Regions from separate parts of the Actinoplanes awajinensis subsp. mycoplanecinus genome, predicted to be linked through region 1. Evidence: riboswitches for the same ligand, from Rfam matches in the RefSeq annotation. Region 1 holds a riboswitch; the other holds the start of a gene.
The links. A riboswitch is a leader RNA that binds a small molecule or an ion and turns the genes downstream of it on or off. The one in region 1 is predicted to bind cyclic di-GMP.
Positions count from the first base shown of each region.

Region 2: linked by a shared signal. The riboswitch ahead of ADL15_RS11905 (hypothetical protein) and the one ahead of ADL15_RS01555 (Calx-beta domain-containing protein) in region 1 are both predicted to bind cyclic di-GMP.

Region 1 is NZ_LLZH01000002.1:76,082-86,413, reverse strand. It holds gene ADL15_RS01555 (Calx-beta domain-containing protein) at 1-1,664, opposite strand, end outside; cyclic di-GMP riboswitch class I at 1,680-1,758, opposite strand; gene ADL15_RS01550 (Calx-beta domain-containing protein) at 1,986-7,223, opposite strand; gene ADL15_RS01545 (response regulator) at 7,410-8,027, opposite strand; gene ADL15_RS01540 (sensor histidine kinase) at 8,024-9,268, opposite strand; gene ADL15_RS01535 (ABC transporter permease) at 9,265-10,050, opposite strand; gene ADL15_RS01530 (ABC transporter ATP-binding protein) at 10,047-10,332, opposite strand, start outside.
Region 2 is NZ_LLZH01000085.1:535-10,866, forward strand. It holds partial or broken gene ADL15_RS11895 (DUF5305 family protein) at 1-768, opposite strand, end outside; gene ADL15_RS55285 (hypothetical protein) at 955-1,275, shown strand; gene ADL15_RS11905 (hypothetical protein) at 1,375-1,815, opposite strand; cyclic di-GMP riboswitch class I at 1,841-1,915, opposite strand; gene ADL15_RS11910 (ribonuclease domain-containing protein) at 2,146-2,526, opposite strand; gene ADL15_RS11915 (hypothetical protein) at 2,707-4,281, opposite strand; gene ADL15_RS11920 (sensor histidine kinase) at 4,942-7,956, shown strand; gene ADL15_RS11925 (roadblock/LC7 domain-containing protein) at 7,953-8,360, shown strand; gene ADL15_RS11930 (DUF742 domain-containing protein) at 8,405-8,767, shown strand; gene ADL15_RS11935 (GTP-binding protein) at 8,748-9,362, shown strand; gene ADL15_RS11940 (nitroreductase family deazaflavin-dependent oxidoreductase) at 9,732-10,187, opposite strand.

The sequences.
Region 1 (10,332 bases):
ATGGTGCTCGTGGAACTGGAGATCGCGAGATCGAAGGCCTCGTCGCCCTCCAGGACCGTGTCACCGTAGAGCGTGACCGGGATCTCTTCCTTCCAGGTCCCCGGGACGACGCCCGCGGGGATCGTAACCGTGCCCGAGGTGGCCTTGTAGTCGGAGCCCGCCTTGGCGGTGCCGTCCTTGGTCGCCCAGTCGATCTTGATCGGCACCGGGTAGGTGCCGGCGTCGATCGTCAGCTTGAGTTTCTGCACCTTCTCGCCCGAGTCGCCTTCCGGCAGCGAGGCACCGCTGACGGTCGTGAGCGCGACGTCCGGACCCGGGTCGTTGTCGTTGATGAGGCCCACGGCGGTGGTCTTGGTGCCGAGGGTGACACCGGTCCCGCCGGTGATGACCTCCTTGATGTTCTCCGTGCCCTCGAAGGTGCCGTCGTCATCCGTCGGGACCGCGATCGTCCGCGTGGTCGCGTAGGCCGGGATCGTCGCCGATCCCGGGACGCCGCTGGTGTAAGGGGTGGTGATGTCCGCGGTGGCGGCCGCCGTCGAGTCGTCCCGGGTCGTTCCGGCGGTGGCGTAGTAGCCGATCGCCAGGCTGGCCGAGTCCGAAGGCCGGTCCAGGGTCACCGGGAAGTTGAGGGCACCACCCTCGGTCACGGCCGCCATGGCGTCACCGATGGTCGCCACCGGTGCGGCGTCGTCGTCCGTGATGGCGATGGTGGCCGTGTTGGCGCCGACGCCCGACTTCAGCACCACCGGGGTGTCCGTCGCGTTGACGGTGAAGGACTGGTTCGTCGCCGTCTCGTCGATGTTGTCATCGTAGAGCTGGACGGTGGTGGTACCGGTGTACGTGTACTCGGGGATGGTGAACAGCGCCGTCGACGGGAGCGCGTCGTAGTCCCGCAGAACTCCACCGCCAGAGACGGCGTTGTTCAAGACGGTCATGCTCCCACCATCGGCGGTAGCCACCGGAATGGTGAGCGGGTGCGGCAGAACCTTGTTCAGCGTCGCGGTGACGGTGACCTTCTTTTGCACGGTCGCGCCTGCGGCGTCCTTGGACGCGGTCTCCGCCACGGTCGAGGTCGACGGTGAAACCGTGTAGGTCGGGTAGTCGGCGTCGGCGACCGCCCAGATCGTTCCGGTCCCGGACTTGGTGTTACCCAGCGTGTCCGTCGCTACCAGGTTGAACGTCTCATCGGCTACGCCGGCGTCAGCCTGGGTGTCCGCACTGATCGTGATCGTGTTGGAGCCGCTCGACGACGTCCCGGGGAAGGTGATGGTCCCGGTCCGGCTCAGCGTGGTGGAGTAGTCCTCGGTGTCAGTGGTGGTGCTGGCGGCGACGGGGGGAATGGCGCCAGGGTTGGCGGCGGTGAAGGAGGCGACACCGGTCGCCGTGCCACCCGAAGCCGCGAAGGTGAAGTCAGCCGGCGCCGCACCCGTGTAGGTGATCGTGAAGGTGACCTTGCTACCTTCCCAGCTTCCGGCGTTGCTGATCGTCAGGTTGTCAACGGAGGACGGGTTGGCCGCCAGCGCCGGCGAACCCACCATGACCGCGGGCACCATTCCCACCGCGGCGGCGACGACGGTCGCCAGGACTGTCCGGATCCGAGGTCGTCCCCAGAACGTGACCGGCACTCGCTCGTGCGACGCCGCTTGGATGGGTCGATGAAGCATTCTCTTCCTGTCTCCTTCGGCGGCTGGGCAACCTCCAGCGGGGAGGCCCCTGGCTTTGCGTCCTCGTCACCCGACGAGGCTGCCTGTTCGGGTACCGCACCTTGGGGCGGTTGGGGGCATCGGCGAACCGGCCCTCAGCAGCGCAAACACGGGACATGAGAGCCACGTGAGGCGGAGCCATACGTAATCTAACCGGCATATCAGCCCCTTTTCGGCGGAACGCCTTTTTCCGGCAGAGAGACCTTCACGTGCTCGGGGGTCACGGAGGTCGGGCCGGGCGCGAGAGTACCCACGACAACGGCTGCCAGCGGGGAACCCGGGTTACTTGACCTTGACGGTTTCGGTGTCCGAAGCGCCGGAGAGCACGCCGATCGACGGCGTGGAAGCGATCACCGCCCGGTACACGTACGTACCGCCGGACTTCAGCGATCGCAGCGTCGTGGTGTACTTCCCGGCCCGGTTGAGTTCGCCGGTGTCGACCTCGCGCCACTCGCCGGACACCCGGCGCTGGATGATCACCCGCTGGCCGGGTTCGTCCGGGTCGCCCCGGACGGCCATCGTCACGGTGCCCTTCGAGGACGAGACCACCACGAGGGTCGGGTCCTGTTTCACCGAGACCGTACGGACCGGCGAGGTCAGCTTGTTGGCCCTGGTCATCACCCGGTACCCGAGGGCGAAGGTGAGGGTGAACCGGTAGACCCCGTCGTCGTCAGCCGTCGTCGTCATCGCTTCCCGGAACGAGCCACCGGACGTGCCGACCGCGCGGAGCAACTCGACCTGGGCGTTCGCCCCGGCGACCCCGGACAGGGTTACCCGCCCGGGGCCGACGATGCTGGCCGGTGCAGTCAGCGTGGGCGCGGACGGCTTGTCGTCATCGGTGATGGTGACCTTGCCGTCCGGCTTGGCCAGGGTGACGCCGGCCGGGGACGGCGCGCCCAGTCGTACGGTGAATGTCTGGGTCGCCTCGTCCCGCTTGTCGGCCAGGACCGGAATGCGGATGGTGTCCGTCGAAGACGGTGAGGTCAGCGTCAGCTGACCGCTTGACGTGGTGTAATCCTTGCCCGCGTCGGCCGTGCCGGCGACGGTCGCCCAGGGCACGGTGATGGTCCGCTCGGTCGCCTTGGTGCCTCCGCTGAAGGTCAGGGAGACGGCCAGCTCGGCCGACCCGTCGCTCTCCCCCACCGTCGCGTCGCCGATCGTGACAGCCGGTGGGGTGTCGGCCGGGTCGTCGGCGACCTGGAAGGTCAGCACGTTCCCGCCGAAGGAGACCCTGAGAGTCTCGGTGTCCTCGTCAGTGGCGTCCCGGTTGAAGTGGATCGAGCCGAGTTTGACCTTGCTGCCGCTGAGCGTGCCGCCCGGGATCGTGACCTCGTCGTCGGTCAGGTCGTAGTCGGTGTTCTCGGCGGACGTGGCGACCACCGGGCTGTCGAAGGTCAGGTCGCGCTGCGCCACCCCCGTGATCGTTCCGGCCAGCTCGAACGTGTCACCCTCCATGAGCGCCGCCGAGGTCTGGTTCAGCGTGATCGCCGGTTTGGTCTCGTCGTCCGTGATCGTCAGCTGGCCCTGCTGGGCGGGGCCGGCGGCGTCCAACTCGCCGGCGGCGAGTTCCACGGACAGCCGGGCCGACTCGTCGCCCTCCCAGACAGTGTCCTGGCGGATCGGCACGTCGAGCGTGGCGCTCGTGCTGCCCGCCGGGATCCGCAGCGCCCGTGGCGGGTCGGTGTAGTCGGTCTCGCCATCGTCGTTCCCGCCGGGCGTGGCGGTGCCCGGCTGCATGCCGACGGTGAAGTCGACGGCCTCCTGCGCCGGCGCACTGAGCGTGACCTTGAAGCTCGCGGTGCCGCCCTCGGCGGCAAGCACGTCGCCGGTCACCGCGAACGACGGCACCGGCAGGTTCCGATCGTTCTCCAGAATGGTGACGGTGCCGGTGCCCGCTCCGACGGTGGCGCCGGCCGGACTGGCCGACAGCACCTGGACCTGGAAGTACTCGCTCGTCTCGACGCGGATGTCGTCGACGATCGGGATGTGGATTACGGCATCGCGCCCGCCGGTCGGCAGGGTCAACGAGCCCTCGGCGGTGGCGAAATAGTCGGCGGTGTCCGCGGTGCCGGGCAGGATGCGGTAAGCGACTGTCACCGGCTGCTCGCTGGCGGTCGCGCCGTTGCCGCCGGTGAAGGCGAGCCGGACCGGTACGTCGGCGACGCCGGCGTTCTCCTGCACGCTCACGTCCCCGACCGAGACGGTGGGCGGCAGGTCGGCGGGGTCGTCCGTGATGGTGTACGTCGTGACGACCGGGTCGACCCCCTCCACGGTCGTATTGGTCGCGGTCATCGTCAGGGTTTCGACCGGCTCGTCGATGGCGTCGTCGAGTAGGTAGATCGTGTGGATCGACACCGGGCCCGCAGTGCCCCCGGCGATGAACCCGAACGTCTCGACGTCGTCCACCGAGTAGTCGTCGGCCTCGGCCGGGTTCGCCCCGCCGCTGGTCGCGCCGGTGAACGTCAGGTCGTAGAGCATGTCGTTCTGCGCCGGCCCGCTCGGCGTGGCGATCACGTCGATCTCGTCGCCCTCCGCACCCGGCGCCGCGTTGAGCGTGATCGTCGGTACCGACTCATCGTCGGCAATGATGATCTTGCTGGTCTGCTCGGCCCCGGTCGCGTCGGTCTCGTCGTCGAGCAGCCTCATCGTCACCGCTATGTCCTCGGTGTACTCGTACACCTCGTTGTCGGTGATCGGTATGTCGATCGTGCCGGTTCGCTGTCCGGCGGGGATGGTCAGGATCCCGTCGTCCGGCGAGGAGAAGTCGTCGCTGTCGGCGATCCCGTCCCCGATCGACATGTCCAACTCGACGTCGCCCGGCGCCGCGGCGCTCAGCGTGACGGTGATCCGGGCATAGGCGTCGTCCCCCTCGGTCACGCGCACCTCCGGGGTCACGCTGAAGGTCGGCAGGTCGGCGGAGTCGACGATCGTGGCGGCGGTCTGGCTCGGGTTGCTCCCCGAGGCGTTGACCAGGTTGCTCAGATCGACGAGTACTGTTTCGCCGCCCTCCTCGACGTCGTCCGCGACGGTTTCGAACGTGATCGGCTCCGACAGTTGGTCCGGCGCGAAGACGAGCTTGCCGGAGGTGTCACCCGTGTAGTCGACATCTTCGGTAGCCGTGCCTTCAGCCGTTTCCGGGTTGAGCGTGTAGTCGACCTCGACCGTCTTCTCGGTCTTGGTGGCGGTGTTCCACGGCATGCCGGCGAAGCTGAGCCGGACCGGGAGCGAGGCGCTCTGGCCTTCGACAATCCGGGCGGGGTCGGGCGCCATGACGTTCGGTCCCAGCTCGGTGCTCGCGTCCTCGACGGTCGACGTCGCCGAGAACGTGCCCAGTGCGCCGTCGACACCCAGCTTGACGACGACGTCCACGGTCTCCGGGAACTCGTCGGTCTGGTCGACCAGCAGATCGACGGCGCCCAGGTCGATATGGTCGTCCCCGGGCTCGATCGAACCGGAGAGCACCAGGTCACCGGTGGTGAAGTCGCCGGCCTCCGCCGGGTCGCCGGACATGCCCGGCTTCACCTCCGCGGTCCACGGGATCGAGTCCTGCCCCGCGTTGCTCACGTCGGCGCCGAGTTCGACGTGGGCGCCCTCCTCCTGGTCGAACGTCCTGACGTCCAGTCGCGTCGGGGCGGTGTCGTCGTCCTCGATCGAAAGGGTGGCGGTCGAGCCCGCCTCCTCGCCGGCCAGGACCACGGTGAGAGTCGCTGTCTCGGTGGTTTCGTAGACCTCGTCGTCGAGGATCGGCACCTTGATCTCGCCGGTCTCGGACATGGCCGGAATCGTCAGTTCGACCGGCGGCGCGGTGTAGTCCCCCGCGGCGGTGCTCTGGTCGGCGATCGAGACGTCGAAGTGCACGTCCTCGGCGGCCGGCTCGGTCAGCGTGACGGTGAACGTGGCCGGATCCGCCTGGCCCTCGGTGGCCGCCACCTCGGACGTGACGGTGAAGTCCGGCCGGACCTGGTTGGTGATGGTGATGGGGACGGGGTTCCCGACGAGGTCGCCGGCATTCTGCGGATCGCTCAGCGCGAGGCTGAGGGTCTCGTCGGTCTCCACGTCGGCGTCGGCCTCGGTGGTCACGTGGATGCTCCCGGCGGTCGAGCCCGGCTCGAAGGCAAGGGTGCCGCTGGTCTCGCCGCTGTAGTCCGAGCCGTGGACGGCATCGACGGAGGACAGCGTCCAACTCGCCGACACCGGCTTTTCGGTCCTGGTGGCGGTGTTGCCGGGCACGTCGTCGAAGTCGAGGGAGTACGGCACGTCGAAGGAGGCGCCCTCCTTGAGGGTGACCGGGTCGGACCCGACGATGAGCGGCGGCAGGTCGGAATCCTTGTCCTCGATCGTCTCCAGGTTGCCGAACGGGTACCCGTTCATGTTCAGGCTGCCCAGATCGACCACGACGTTGAAGGTCTCCGCGAATTCGTCGGCCTGGTCCTCGGCCAGGCTGACCGTGCCCAGATCGACGTGCCCGTCTCCTGGCTGGATCGTTCCGGAGGCGACCACGCTGGCGGAGAAATCGGCAAACGCCGCCGGGCTGCCGGCTTCGACCCAGGCCGGGAACACCGACGCGGTCCAGGGGATCGGTTCCTGCGTCTCACCGATCACCAGTGCGTCGAGCACCATCGTCGTGCCCTCGGCCTGGGTGAGCGCCGGGACCGCCACCCCCGGCGCGTGGTCGTCGTTCGTGATGGTCAGCGTGGCGCTTGCCTCGCCGGACACCGGGGATTGCCCGTCCGCCGGCGCCACCGAGACGACGGCGGTCTCGTCCTTCTCGAAGACCTCGTCCCCGATGACCGTCACCGCGAACTCTTCGCTCTTCTTGCCGCCGGGAATCGTCACCGTGTCCGGCACGGCGTAGTCCGCGCCGCCCACCGTGCCGGCCGGCTGCACCGCGGTGTCGTCGTCGCCGGTCACCTTCAGGATGATCGGGGTGCTGCTGGGGTTGCTCAGCTCCACGGTGAACGGCACGTCGTGCGGGCCCGCCTCGGCGCTGCCCTCGTCCAGCGCGTCGCCGAAGGTGAGCGAGGCAACCGTCGGCGCGTCGTCGTCGTCCGGGATCGTGATCTCGTGCGAGCCGACGCCCGTCCCCACCTCGTTCCCGGGACTCGCCACCACGAACGAGTAGGTTTCCCCGCCCGGTTCGTAGATGTCGTCGCCCAGGATCTGCACTGCCACCTGTTTGAGCGTCTCGGCGGCGTCAAAAGTCAGATCTTCATCGAACGCCATGAAGTCGTCGCCCAGGGTCGCAGTCCCATCGGCCTCGGTCTCCAGGTGCACGGTGACCGGCGCATCCGGCGGAGGGCTCAGCATGACGTTGATGTACTCACCGCTCGGGCCCGACGTGCCCTCCACTGCCAGAGTGTCCTCGACGCTGATCGTGATGGTGTATTCGCCGTCCGCGCGGGCGGGTGGGGCGAACACGAAGATGCCCGGAAGCGTGCCCAGTGCCGCGGCGGCCGCAACCGAGAGTGCACTCCGAAACCTCGACGGCGACCACAACCGCGGGGGGACCCGATAACGCATGCGCTTCTCCTCTGATCGCCACCATCGGGCGAGAGGCCGAAAGATCGGACCGTGATCAGCGCATTGAGCTGCTAAAACGCGTCACACCGGATGAGTATGGCCGCCACCGGCGGCCATATCCGGCTGTTCCCGGTTTCCGCGCCCATCGATCACCGCGGTTGCCGTGTATCAGTCCCGCGCGTCCCGCTAGAGCAGGTCGTGCCGCATCGCGGTGGTCACTGCGGCCGTGCGGTCCGCCACGTCGAGCTTGTTGAAGACACGCAGCAAATGCGTTTTCACGGTCGCCTCCGCGATGAACAACCGCTTGCCGATGTCGGCGTTCGTCAGTCCCGCCGCCACCAGCCGCAGCACCTCGGTCTCCCGGGCCGACAGCGCCGGCGGCGCCGGGCTCCGCACCTGGCGGACCAGCGTCGACGCCACGCTCGGCGCGAGCACCGTCTCGCCCCGGTCGGCCGCGCGCACCGCCTCGGCCAGCTCGGCCGGTGTCGCGTCCTTGAGCAGGTAGCCGCAGGCGCCGGCCTCGATCGCGCGCAGGATGTCGCGGTCCGACTCGTAGGTGGTCAGCACCATCACCCGGATGCCCGGGTCGGCGGCCAGGATCCGGCCGGTCGCTTCGACGCCGTCGCCGCCGGGCATCCGCAGGTCCATCAGGACGATGTCGGGACGCTCACGGAGCGCGAGGTCGGCGCCCTCGGCACCGGAGGAGGCTTCGCCGATCACGGTCAGGTCCGGTTCGGCGTCGAGCATGCCGCGCAACCCCATGCGTACGACGGGGTGGTCGTCGACGAGCAGAATCCGGATCACGCGGGGACCTCCAGTTCGACGGTGGTGCCGGTGTCCGGATCGCTGCGCACGGTCAAGGTGCCGCCCACCTGCTCGGCCCGTGCCCGCATGCCGCGCAGCCCGAACCCGCCCGCCGCCCCGGCATCGAACCCGCACCCGTCATCCCGCACCACCACGCGCACCGACGACGAAGACACCGGCGCCGGGAAAGCCGACGACGGAGAAGCCGGCGCCGGGAAAGCCGACGGCGAAGAAGCCGGCGCCAGAGAAGCCGACGCCGACGGGGCCGGGACCGGCGAATAGGCGAGCAGCACACCCACCTCGTTCGCCCGGGCGTGCCGACGCACGTTGGTCAGTGCCTCCTGAGCCGCCCGCAGCAGCACCACCTCCACGGCGGTCGGCAGATCGCGGGGCTCCCCCGTCGTACGAAATAGGGCTTGAACTCCGGTTTCCTCGGTGAACCGCGCGGCCTGGCGGCGTACCGAATCCAGCAGACCGGAATCCAGCGCGGACGGTGCGAGGGCGGCGACCAGGGACCGGCTCTCCGCCAGATTCTCCTTCGCGGTGCGGACCGCGAGCGCCAGGCGTTCGTCGCGCAGCCCCGGATCGGCGGCCTGGACCAGCGTGATGATGCTGGTGAAGCCCTGCGCCAGGGTGTCGTGGATCTCGCCGGCCAGGCGGGTCCGCTCGGCGGTGACGCCGGCCTCGTGGGAGAGCCGGGCCACCTCGGCACGGCTCGCCTCGAGCTCGGCGATCAGGTTGGCGCGGTCGGTGCTCTGCCGGATCACCTGGATGATCCAGAATCCGAGCAGGATGCCGGCGGTTGCCGAGATCGCCGCGATGACCAGGTCCATCAGCACGCTGCCGGACCCGGTCACCAGATCGGCGACGACCGGCACCGCGTTCGCCGCCACCACCGCGACGATCGCGACCCGCAGCGAGGCCAGCTGGAAGGCCATCGGGATGATCACGAAGAGCAGCCAGGTGGCGACCGGCATCGCGATCGCCACCACCGCGAACAGCACGATGTGACAGGCCAGGACGACGAACGAGAGCACGTCGTCCCGACCGGTTCGGATCAGCCGCGCGCCGATCGTGACGTGCAGCAGGACCATCGCGGCGACCGTGCCGAGGCTGAGCCACTTCCGCTCGGCGGAGGTGTCGGTCATCAAGATCGCGGCCGCTACGGCGATCTCGATCGCGATGAAGTAGAGGTCCCACAGCCGGGCCAGGGACGGCGGGGCAGCCGATGGTGCGGTCATCGGTCCTTTTCGCTCCACCGGAAGGTCGCCAGGCACAGCACCAATCCGATCACACACCACGCGCCGAGCACCATGGCGATCCGCCCGAGTTCCCAGGCACCGGCCGCTTCCAGGGATTTCATGCTGTCCGGCAGGAAGACGTACCGGAAGCCCTGCGCCATCCACTTGACCGGGAAGAGCGAGGCGACGGTGATCAGCCAGGTCGGCAGCTGGGTGATCGGGTGGATGAAGACGCCCGAGATGAACTGCAGGATCACCACCGGGACGTTCAGGATCGCGCCGGCGCTGCGGGCGTGCTTGACGATGCCGCTGACCGCGACGCCGAGCAGGGTGCAGACGATCACCGACAGGCCGAACAGCCAGGCGAAGGTGAGCCAGTGACTCGCGTCCGGCAGCGGCATGTCGAAGACCACGACCCCGACCAGGATCAGCAGCGCCGCCTCCGCGACGGCCATGGTCAAAACCAGAATCAACTTCCCGATCAGGTACGACGTGAGCGGCAACGGCGTGCCCCGCAGCCGTTTCAGCGTCCCGTCCTCACGGTCCATCGCCAGGCCCGCGCCCATCGTGACGAAGCCGGTGGTGAGGATGCCGTAGGCGAGCATGCTCGACGCGTACACCTGGCTGGCGCTCACCCCGGCCTGGTCGTACGAGTCGCCGAAGATCGTCCCGAACAGCAGCAGGAGCAGCGCCGGGAACAGGAACGTGAAGACCACCGAGGTGCGGTCGCGGAGGAACTGCAGGACCTCCACGTGGCCCCGGGCCAGGCTCATGCTCGTCATTTCCGCGCTCCGATCAGGGTGAGGTAGGTGTCCTCGAGGGTGGGCCGGGTGACCGTCAGGGTGCGCAGGTCGGCGCCGTCGGCGACCAGCTTGCGGAGCAGCTCGGTGGGGTCGGCGAGCTGCTCGGTCCGGGTCCGGCCGCCCTCCTGCCAGCTCACCTTGGCGCCGGCCGCGGCCCGTCCGCCCAGCGTCGCCGGGGTGCCCTCGGCGACGATCTGCCCGCCGGCCAGCACCGCGAGCCGGTCCGCGAGCGCCTCGGCCTCGTCCAGGTAGTGGGTGGTG
Region 2 (10,332 bases), on a different contig from region 1:
CCGGGTCTGCAGCGGAACGCCGCGCAGCGCGGCCATCCCGACCCCGATCGCGGCCGCGATCGCGACCAGCAGCAGCCAGACCGCGTATTTGCGGGCCACCGCGGCGGTCAGCAGATCCCGGCCCAGCACGCTGATCTGCCGGGGGTAGATCCCGCCGCCCGAGGTCGACCCAGACTGGTTGACGACCAGGCTGTCAGCGCCACCGGCCAGGGCGAGCTGCATCGGGTTGAGCGCGAGGGAGAGCTGCGGATCGAACGAGGACCCGTCGCCGTGCTCGACATGCGCGGTCACCGCGATGGTGATCTGGCCGAGGTCGGTACCGATCGCCTTGCCCGCGGCCTGGACCCGCTCGTTGATGCCGTCGAGGTCGAGCAGGACCGTGCCGGTGTAGCGCTCGGCAGTGAACTTCCGGTCCTGCGACAACTGCATCGTCGAGTGCCACCCGGCGGGAGAGGAGAGGCGGGCGGTGACGGTGATGCTGCCGGGTTCGCCCTGGTACTGCAGTCGCAGGTCGACGAAGTCGGCAAGCTTGCGATAGATCGGATCGGGGGAGTAGGCGACGGTGCCGTCATAGGCCGCCGACGAGTCGACCTTGGCCGAGTAGGAGAACGTCATCGACTCCCCGGCCAGCGCACTGCTGGGGGCGGATTGGGTGGCCGGCTTCATCCACCCGAGCACGCCGAGCACGAGACCCGCGGCCGCGCAAAGAGCGGTCACCACGGCGAGAAGCCGGAGGATCGGGTTCAGGCGGCTGACAGCCTTGATCACGGCCGCGCCTGCAGCCCAGGATCCGCCTTTCCCAGACATGCCCTTGACTCTCTTTTTGCGGCGGCCACGGGGGATTTCTCGGCGCGTCTTGGCCGCCGCAGCTCCGCCGCTGACGAACATGAAGCCGAGCATCCCAAGTCCGGTCGGGCTGAGGAGAGGCTGTATCCAGGTGCCTATTTTAGGGACGTGGACAACGGCTCGTCCGATTACATCGGCGCCTTTCGGGGTATCGACATCCACGGATTCATTGTTGTCGCCCTTGAAAATAAATCCGTTCTTGGCATCACCGTCGATGATCCGATGCAGGACCTCCACTCGGCCGTCAGCACCATGGTAGGCGGCGATCTGCCCGACTTCGTAGGAATCGGACTTGGCGATGATTACGAAATCGCCAGCGAAGTAAACCGGGTTCATGCTTACGCCATGAGTGACCACGTAAGAGACCTGATGGGTGCCGATGCCCCACAAGCCGATGGCCGCCATCCCAAGGATGGCGGCCGCGGCTAGACGTTTGACCTGCACAGGTAGGCAATCCCAGGGGGAGTGCGAGCATGGCTCGCCTGCGATCCGACGCGGGAAACGGTATCCCGCGCGGACGCCCTCAGGTCAGGAAACCTCGATGCTGAAGGCACCCAAGGTCGAGTACCAGCCGTTGACGTTCGCAACGCCGGCAACCGATGCCGAGCATGTGGAACGGTATGTCGGTGCGGCTCCGACGACGGTGCAGGTGAAGCCGTCCGGGTCGTTTGTGTTGCTTGAGCCGGGGGTGCCGGTGATGCCGCTGATCGCCACGGCCTTTCCGAGCGCATCGGCGTTGAAGTCCAGCGTGAACGCGGTGACCTTGGTCGTAGCGCCGGTGATGTCAGAGTTGGTGAAGGCCATCGCCGTCAGGTTGGCTCCGACGACGGTGTGCGAGACGGTGCCGCCGAGGAAGGTCTTCTGGTTGGTGATGCCGTTCGTCAGACCTGCGCCGGTGAAGGCGGTGCTGCCGGCCGCGACGACACCGGCAACGGCCACGCCACCAAGAAGCTGAAGCATGCTGCGCATATAGATCGTGTCCCTTTGTTCGTTCGGTGGTAGCCCGGCCGACCTCGTGGGTCCCGTGGCTTTGCGTCCCCGGTTCGCACCGGGTTTGCCCTTCTCGCCGAGCGGACTTCGTCATCCCCTGGCAGCAAGTGTTTCGGTCATTCCCTCGCTGCGATTGAGCGTTAGTCGGGACTTTCTTGTTCAGACTTTTCGATTTGCAGTGCCTTAGTGCGTTCCGGGTGCTAATGGTTGCGCGCCGGTTGCGGATGACCCGGCAGCGGGACCGAAGCGGGGCCGAACGCGACGCGGCGGCCGTCACCAGACGGCCGCCGCGAACGTACAAAATCGGGTTCAGAGTTTGTAGAAGGTCACGTAGTGGTCCGGGGTGAAGTAGGCGACCTTGGTGCTGCGGTTGACCACGATCCGGTAGGCGTCACGCGAGGCGCCCCGGGCGCGGGAGTAGACGTCGTATTCGTTGTAGGTCGCCGTCGGCAGGTAGCCCTCGCGGTTCTGGAACGTGCCGCCGGTGTAGTTGTAGTTGCCGTACGGCCACGAGTACCAGCCCGAGCTGGTCGGCCAGCCGAGCGAGGACCAGCCGGTGACCGCGGTACGCGCGGCCGAACAGCGGCTGATCGTGCACGTCGAGTAGACGGCGGCCTGCGCGGCCGAGGTGTGCGTGGGCGCGACCACGGCGGGTGCGACCAGCGCGGTGCCGGCCAGCCCGAAGACCATGGCGAGGCTGAGCAGCAGCTTGCGACCGCGCGGCAGGGAGCGGGGGAGCGTGCGGGGATGAGTCACGTCGAACTCCGATGCGATGAGAGGGGATGGGCCTCGGACATCGACCATCGTCTAGGTCTGTGCCGCGCCGCGGTAGCTCTCAATCGAGTCATTCCATCGGAGTTAACGAATGTTTTACTGCCCTCCGAGCCCGCTTACCCAATCGACATAATCTGTTTCCTGGCGAGGCTTGCGCCCGGGGCCGGAGCCGTGCGGGCCGCTGATCGAGGTGGGTTCCACGACCGGCCCGTGAGATGCCGGCCCGTGAGACGCCGAACCGTGGGACGCCGGCCCGTGAGACGCCGAACCGCGTGGCGCCGGGACCCGGGGCTGCTCGGCCGTGACCGAGCCGGACCGGCCGCTCGGCGGGCCCGCGGTGAAACCGTTGAACGAGTCGGAGCCCGGCGCGGGCGGGGGCGGCGGCGGGGTGGCCTTCCCCCGGGAGCGCCAGCCACGGCCACCGGAGGCCGGGGTCGGCTGCTGGCCGGAGAAGCGCGGCGGGTTCTCCGGGGCCGGCGCCTGCGGCGGCGCCTGGTTCGGGGTGGGCGCCGGGTGGGACGGGTACGGCGTGGGAGCCGGCTGAGCCGGGTACGGCGCGGCGACCGGTGCGGGCGGGAACGGCGCGCCGGAGCGGAACGGGCTGCCGGTGCCGCCGGAGAACGGGTTGTTCGGCGTGCCCGCCGCGGTCGCGATCACCCCGGTGTCGGCCGGGTGCACCGCCGCCGCGGCTGAGGCCTGGGCGATGGCCGACTGCGCGGGCGCGTCCCGGTGCGGGAGAGCGGGCGGCGGATCCTCTTCCTCCCGTACCGAAGGGGGTTGAGAAACCGGAGCGGCCGCGGGCGCGGAAGAAGCAGTGGTGGCCGGAGTGCCGCGGACGATCGCGACGAGCACCGAACCGAGCACCCCGGCGCCGCACGCGGTCATCGCCGACCAGTACGGGTCGGCTCGGAAGCCGGTCGCGGCGCCTTCCGGCCCGGCGATCAGGTACGCCACGGTCAGCAGCGCCGGGCCGGCCAGCCCGGCCAGGCCCACGGCCAGCGTCGGCAGCTGGTTCCCGCGGGCCGCCCAGCCGACCGCCAGCCCGGCCAGCAGGGCGAGCGTCGGCATGGTGAGGAACGCGGTGTGCCCGGCCACGGCCGCCGGGATCAGGCTGCCGCTCAGCACGCCGAGCCGGATCGCGATCGGGGTGTGGCCGGGCAGCAGCGACGGGACGACCGAGACCAGCGCGACGATCCACATCAGCGAGCTCAGTGCGGCCACGTTCCAGCGCGCGGCGGGCTTCGCGGCGGCGGCCCAGCCGGCGAAGATGCCGGCCGCCGCGCCGAGCCCGGCGGCCAGCCCGATCACGAAGACCGGCTGCACCCCGGCGACCTGAGCGGCCCGAGCCGGCTGCATGGTCAGCGGGAGGACGGCGAGCGAGCCGAGGCCGGCCGCGATGCCCACGCCGAGCGCGCCGCCACCGCCGACCGGGCGGGGCAGCCACCGTGGTCGCAAACCGGTGGCGATCGTCGCGCCGATGGCCGCGGCGGTCATCGTGATCCAGGCGACCCAGGCGAGCTGCGCGGTCCATTGGTCACGCGCAGTGACATCCAGGATGCGGTCGAGTCGCACGACGCCGAGTCCGTAGGCGATGCCGAGTTGGCCGGCTCCGATCACCGCGGCCGCGAGGGCGGTGGCGGCCAGCAGCTTCACCCAGCTCCGAAATGCCATGCCGCGCACGTTACGTAATCCGGTGGCCGGTACGCCAGTGGGAGACCGGCTTCTTAAGGCAGCCTAAAGTCTGGATCTTCATCAATCGAAATACATCGATCAATTAAGGTAACCCTCGGTAACTCTGAGGCGACGTACGGAATGGTTGCCAGACCAACCCTCCAGAGTGGACACTGTCTGCCACGGACAACGTGTCCGTCGTGTCGTGCCAATCCTTGCGAACGTGAGAACCCTGCTCAGAAGCCGCGGGTACGTGAAACGCGGGACGGGACTCTCACATAGTGGTTGGAATCGTGAAAGTGTGCGGCAGCTCTGGCCGCGTGGGTGGCCACGAATGAGGTATTTGCGCACGTCAACGCCACGACGGCGGCTGTGGGCGGAGTTCGCGCGCGGTTACCACCCGGACAGCCCGGCGGTTTCCGGGAGGATCCAGGCTTCCCAAACCGCACAGGGTTCTGATGAAATCGCCGCCGTGCCGATAACGGCACGGACCTTGCTGCGCGCGCCGGACGGGGCCGGACCGCAGCCCTCGGACGGCTTCGCGCCGGCGTCACCGAAGACAATATTCCGGGGTGCCCAGTGAGGCTGGACGATCGCGAAGGAGATGTCGTGAGCGCGGGATCCTCGGGCCTGGCTGTGCGACGTGCTTCTTTCCCGCGGTTGCGGGACGCAAGCGTCCGCGCCAAGCTCGCCGGACTTTTGATCATTCCGCTGGTGGCCGTGCTGGTGCTCGCCTCGGTGCGGCTGGCCGACGTACGCGGACGTGCCACCGACGCGGCCCGAGTGGCCGATTTGACCCAGCTGGGCACCGACCTCTCCGGCCTGACCCTGCTGCTGCACCGCGAGCGGATGGCCGCCGCCGTGTTCCTGACCTCGTCGAAGGCGTCGGCCGAACCGCTCAAGTCGGCGAGCGCGGCGGTGGACGGGCAGGTCCGGCTGTTCCGCGAGCACCGCGGCGAGATCACCGATGTGCCGGTCCGGGTGCGCGACCGGCTCCAGCTGATCCAGGACGAGCTCGGCGAGCTGGCCGCGATCCGGACCTCGGTGTCCGCGCGGGACGACATGACGGTCGCCTCGGCGATCCAGCAGTACGGCAAGATCCTTGACGGACTGTCCGATTACGACGACGCGGTGAGCCAGGTTGCCGACCCGGGGCCGGTGGCTGACGGGCTGCGCGCTCTCGCCGCCTTCAGCCGGATCGAGTCGGCCGCCGGTGACCAGGAGGCCGCCGCGTACGTGGTTCGCGCCACCGGCTCGCTCACCGCCGCCTGGCAGCAGGAGCTGATCGGCACGCAGACCTCCCGGCAGGACGCGCTCGACGACTTCCGGCAGATCGCCACCGTCGACCAGGTCGGTCTGATCGAGGCGACCCTGGCGAACGCCGCGGTGGCCCGGGCGGACGGCCTGGTCACCCGGCTCACCGGGCCCTCGCCGGTGACGACCACCGACCTGATCAAGACGTACGCCGAGGTCCTGTCGCTCTTCCGGAGCGCCGAGACCCAGCTCGAGACCGAGGTCGTCCAGGTCGCCGAGGACGAGAGCAAAGCCAGCACCCAGCGCGCCACCCTCGAGTTCGTGGTGGTGCTGCTGGTCCTGCTCGGCGCGATCGGGCTGGCCTTCTACATCGGACGCAACCTGCACCTGTCGCTGCGCCGGCTGCGCGAGGGCGCGCTCCTGGTGGCCCACCGGGACCTGCCCGAGGCGGTCAGCCAGCTGCAGGACGTGGAGAGCCTGGGCGAGGGCGGTGTCGACCGGATCATCGCGCAGACCCGGGACCCGATCCGGCTCGCCGAGCGCGACGAGTTCGGCCAGGTGGCCGAGGCGTTCAACATGGTGCACCGGGAGGCCATCCGGGTCGCGGCCGAGCAGGCCGCGCTGCGGACCAGCGTCTCCGCGATGTTCCTCAGCCTGGCCCGGCGCAGTCAGGCGCTGGTCGACCGGATGATCGGCGAGCTGGACCAGATCGAGCGCACCGAGGAGGACCCGAAGCGGCTGGCCAAGCTCTTCGACCTGGACCACCTCGCCACCCGGATGCGCCGCAACGACGAGAACCTGCTGGTGCTGGCGGGCGCGGACGTGGGCGCGCCGCGCCGCGAGGACGCGCTGCTGATCGACGCGCTGCGGGCTGCCCAGTCCGAGGTGGAGATGTACCACCGGATCGAGTTCGGTGCGATCGACACCGACGTCTCGGTCACCGCCGCCGCGGTCAACGACGTGGTCCGGCTGATCGCCGAACTGCTGGACAACGCGACCCGGTTCTCCCCGCCGACGACCGTGGTGATGGCGCACGGGCGACGGTCCGGCGACCACGCCGTGGTCCAGGTCGAGGACCACGGTCTCGGAGTCTCGTCCGAGCAGCTGGAGCTGATCAACCGGCGACTGGCCGAGCCGACCGAGGTCGACGTCAGTGCGTTCCGGCTGATGGGTTTCGCGGTCATCGCCCGGCTCGCGGCCCGGCACGGCATCGAGGTGCGCCTGCTGCCCAGCCGCGAGGGCGGGACGATCGCCGAGATCACCCTGCCGCCCGACATCGTGGCGCTGCCCGGCGCGCCGGCCGCGCCCGGCCGGGCGGCCAGCTGGACCCGGCCCGGTCCGGCACCGCAGACCACTGCCGGTCCGGACCGTCCGGCCGAGGTACGTCCGCCGATCCGGTCCGCGCCGGCGCCGTCGCAGGCCATGCCGCGGTGGGCGCAGATGGTGGTCGGGCCGCAGGACGACCTGGATCTGAAGCCGACACCGGACCGGCCGCCGCTGCCCACCCGGGTGCCGAAGCCGACCACGCCCGAGCTGCCGTCGGCGCCGCTGTTCGTGCCCGCTTCCTCGGCCGCGCCGGTTTCCGCGGCGCCGGTTTCCGCGGCGCCGGTTTCGGCGCAGCCGCTGACCGCCCGGCCGATCTCCGCACAGCCTCTGGTCGCCCGGCCGATCTCCGCGCAGCCGGTTTCGGCCCGGCCGTTCTCGGCGCCACCGGTCTCCGCGCCGGGTTCTGCGCCGGGTTCTGCGCCGGTTTCCGCACAGCCGGCCTACCGGAGGGACGCGCCGGTTTCCGCGCAGCCGGCCTTCCCGAGGGACGCGCCGCTGACCGCGCCGAGGACCGCGCCGCTGGCCGCACCGAGGACCGCGCCGCAGGTGGGCATGCCCACGGCGGGCGGCCCGGTCAACGGCCACGCGATGGCGGCGCCGTCGGCACCGATCGAGGCGCCGATCCAGGTCGAGATGCAGCACGGCTGGTTCGAGCCGGAAGTCGAAGCCCCGACTCTGCGTGGCATGCCGACCGCCGGTTACGCTCCGGCCCCGGTCTCCGCGGCGCCGGGCAGCGCACCGCCGCAGCGGCCGGCCGCCGCTCCGACCACCGAGGGACACGCCGTGCCCCGACCCCGTACCGCCCCCGAGGACCGGTGGCGCACCGCCGCGGACGAGGGCTGGCACCGCGCCATGGCGGCCGCCGCACCGGTGGACGCCGGCATCACCCGTACCGGCCTGCCGAAACGCATCCCGCAGGCGCAACTCATTCCGGGCGGGGTGCAGGAGGCGCCCCGGGCACAGAACCGTCGCAGCCCCGACGACGTGCGTGGACTGCTCTCCGCGTATACCCGTGGGGTGCAGCGAGGACGGACGGACGGCGTCGCCGATTCCGCCGCCGTGGCACCACAGGCTCCTAAGGAGAACGAACAGTGACCAGGTCTCCCACCATGCAGGACATGGGCTGGCTGCTCAACAACTTCGCTGACAGCATCGCGGGTATCGCGCACGTCGTCGCGGTCTCCGCGGACGGTCTGTTGCTGGCGTGCTCGCGCGATCTGCCGAGTGACCGGGCCGATCAGCTGGCCGCGATCACGTCCGGTGTGGTCAGTCTGACCGACGGTGCGTCCCGGATGTTCACCGCCGGAAAGGTCATGCAGACCATCATCGAAATGGATAGCGGCTATCTTTTCCTGATGTCCATCAGCGACGGGTCATCGATGGCCGTGCTGGCGGCGCGCAGTTGCGACGTCGGTCAGGTCGGTTACGAGATGGCTCTGCTGGTGGAGCGCGTCGGTGCAGCGTTGTCACCGGCGACGCGCGAAGCCGTCAGCCACTAGGCGCCGGGGCCGCTGGGCCCCGGTGGAGATGAGGTGACCGCGACATGACAGAGCCGCACGATCCCCGGGGCAACCTGGTGCGGCCGTACGCGGTGACCCGCGGCCGGACCGAGCCGATCCGGGACATCCCGATCGAAGCGGTCCTGGTCGCCAGCCCGCCGGCCGTACAGGAAGCGCGTTTCGCCGGGCATGACAAGTACCGCATCGCCGTGTTGTGTGAGCCGAAAGCCCAATCGCTCGCCGAACTCGCGGCGCTGACCCGCCTGCCTCTCGGGGTGGCCCGGGTCCTCGTCGCCGACATGGTCGCCGACGGTTTGCTCACGCTGCACAGTGCCGCTCCTCGTAAGGGCTACACACAGCGAATGGATCTGCTGGGAAGGGTTTTGAGTGGACTTCGCAAGCTCTGAGCGGGCGGGTACGCCTTCTTCGGAGATCACCTCCGCGAAAATCGTCGTCGCCGGTGGCTTCGGCGTCGGGAAGACGACCCTGGTCGGCGCGGTCTCCGAGATCGAGCCGCTGACGACCGAGGCCGTGATGACCGCGGCCGGCGCCGGGATCGACGACGCCTCCAAGGTGCCCGAGAAGGGCACCACCACGGTGGCGATGGACTTCGGCCGGATCACCATGGCCGACGACCTGATCCTCTACCTGTTCGGCACGCCCGGACAGACCCGCTTCTGGTTCATGTGGGACGAGTTGATCCGGGGCGCGGTCGGCGCCGCGGTCCTGGTCGACACGCGCCGGCTGACCGACGCGTTCGCGCCGCTCGACTACTTCGAGAACCGGCACCTGCCCTACCTCGTGGCGGTGAACTGCTTCGACGAGTCGCCGCGCTACGAGGCGGAGGAGGTGCGGGAGGCGCTCGCCATCCCGGCCCGGGTTCCGCTGATCATGTGCGACGCCCGGCACCGTGAGTCGGTCAAGGCCGTCCTCATCGGCGTCGTCGAGCACGCCATGGCCACCCTGGTGACCGAACATGAACAGGGGGCCGTCGTCGGCTGACTGACCGTTTCAGGCCAGCCGGGGAAACCCAAAATCAAGATCTTTTTGTCGTGCGTCCGCTGGGGTGCGGATCGTCGCTCCCGCCGGGACCCCTGCGGTCTTCGCTGGCCGCTACGCGTCCAGAACGCGAAGACCTCCGGGGCGACGTCCGCGGGTGGTCACGGTCCCAACCCCACGTCCCGTGGTCCACGAGCCGCCGCGGCCCGCGCTCGTTCGCCCGGGCCCGGCTGCTCAGGCGCGGCCCGGCTCCAGCCCGGCCCGGCTGCTCAGGCGCGGCCCGGCTTGAGCTCGGCCCGGCTTCAGCGCGGCCCGGCTGTTCGAGCGCGGCCCGGCTTCAGCTCGGCCCGGCTGCTCAAGCGCGGCCCGGCTTCAGTTCGGCGTGAGGCGGATCACCGGGTACTGGCGGGCGGACTTGCCCTGATATTTCGCGATACGGGGCTGCGCGGCGGTGATGCGCTGCCAGGCCTGCTCGCGGTCGGCGCCGTCGAGCCGGTGCGGCGTCACCGGCACGACACCCCGGCCGGGCAGTTCGATCGACGCCCGGTCCGGGTGGGCCACCAGGTTGGCGTGCCAGTCAGGGTGCTGCCCGCCCCCACCCGAGGCGACGACCAGCCACCCGTCCCCGCCGTCCGGGAACCAGGCCAGCGGCGTCTCCCGCGGCTGCCCGCTCCGGCGCCCGACGGTGTTCAGCACCAGCACGTCCATCCCCATCATCGAGCCCTTCCCGCCGCGAATCCGGCGACTGGCCCGGCCGTTCATGGTCCGCTGCACCCACCGCGAGAACGCCCCCGGCCCACGCCCACCCACCTGCTGCTCCGAACCCACAACTGCCTCCCCCTCGCTGGTAGCGGTCACCCGCGAAATCCACGCTAGGCCCGCCCCTTCTCACCCCGCTTCTCGTTTCCTGACCGATCCACAGCCCCGTCCCACCCGCAGCCCGGAGCGTCCGCCCGCGACCCCCACCGCAACT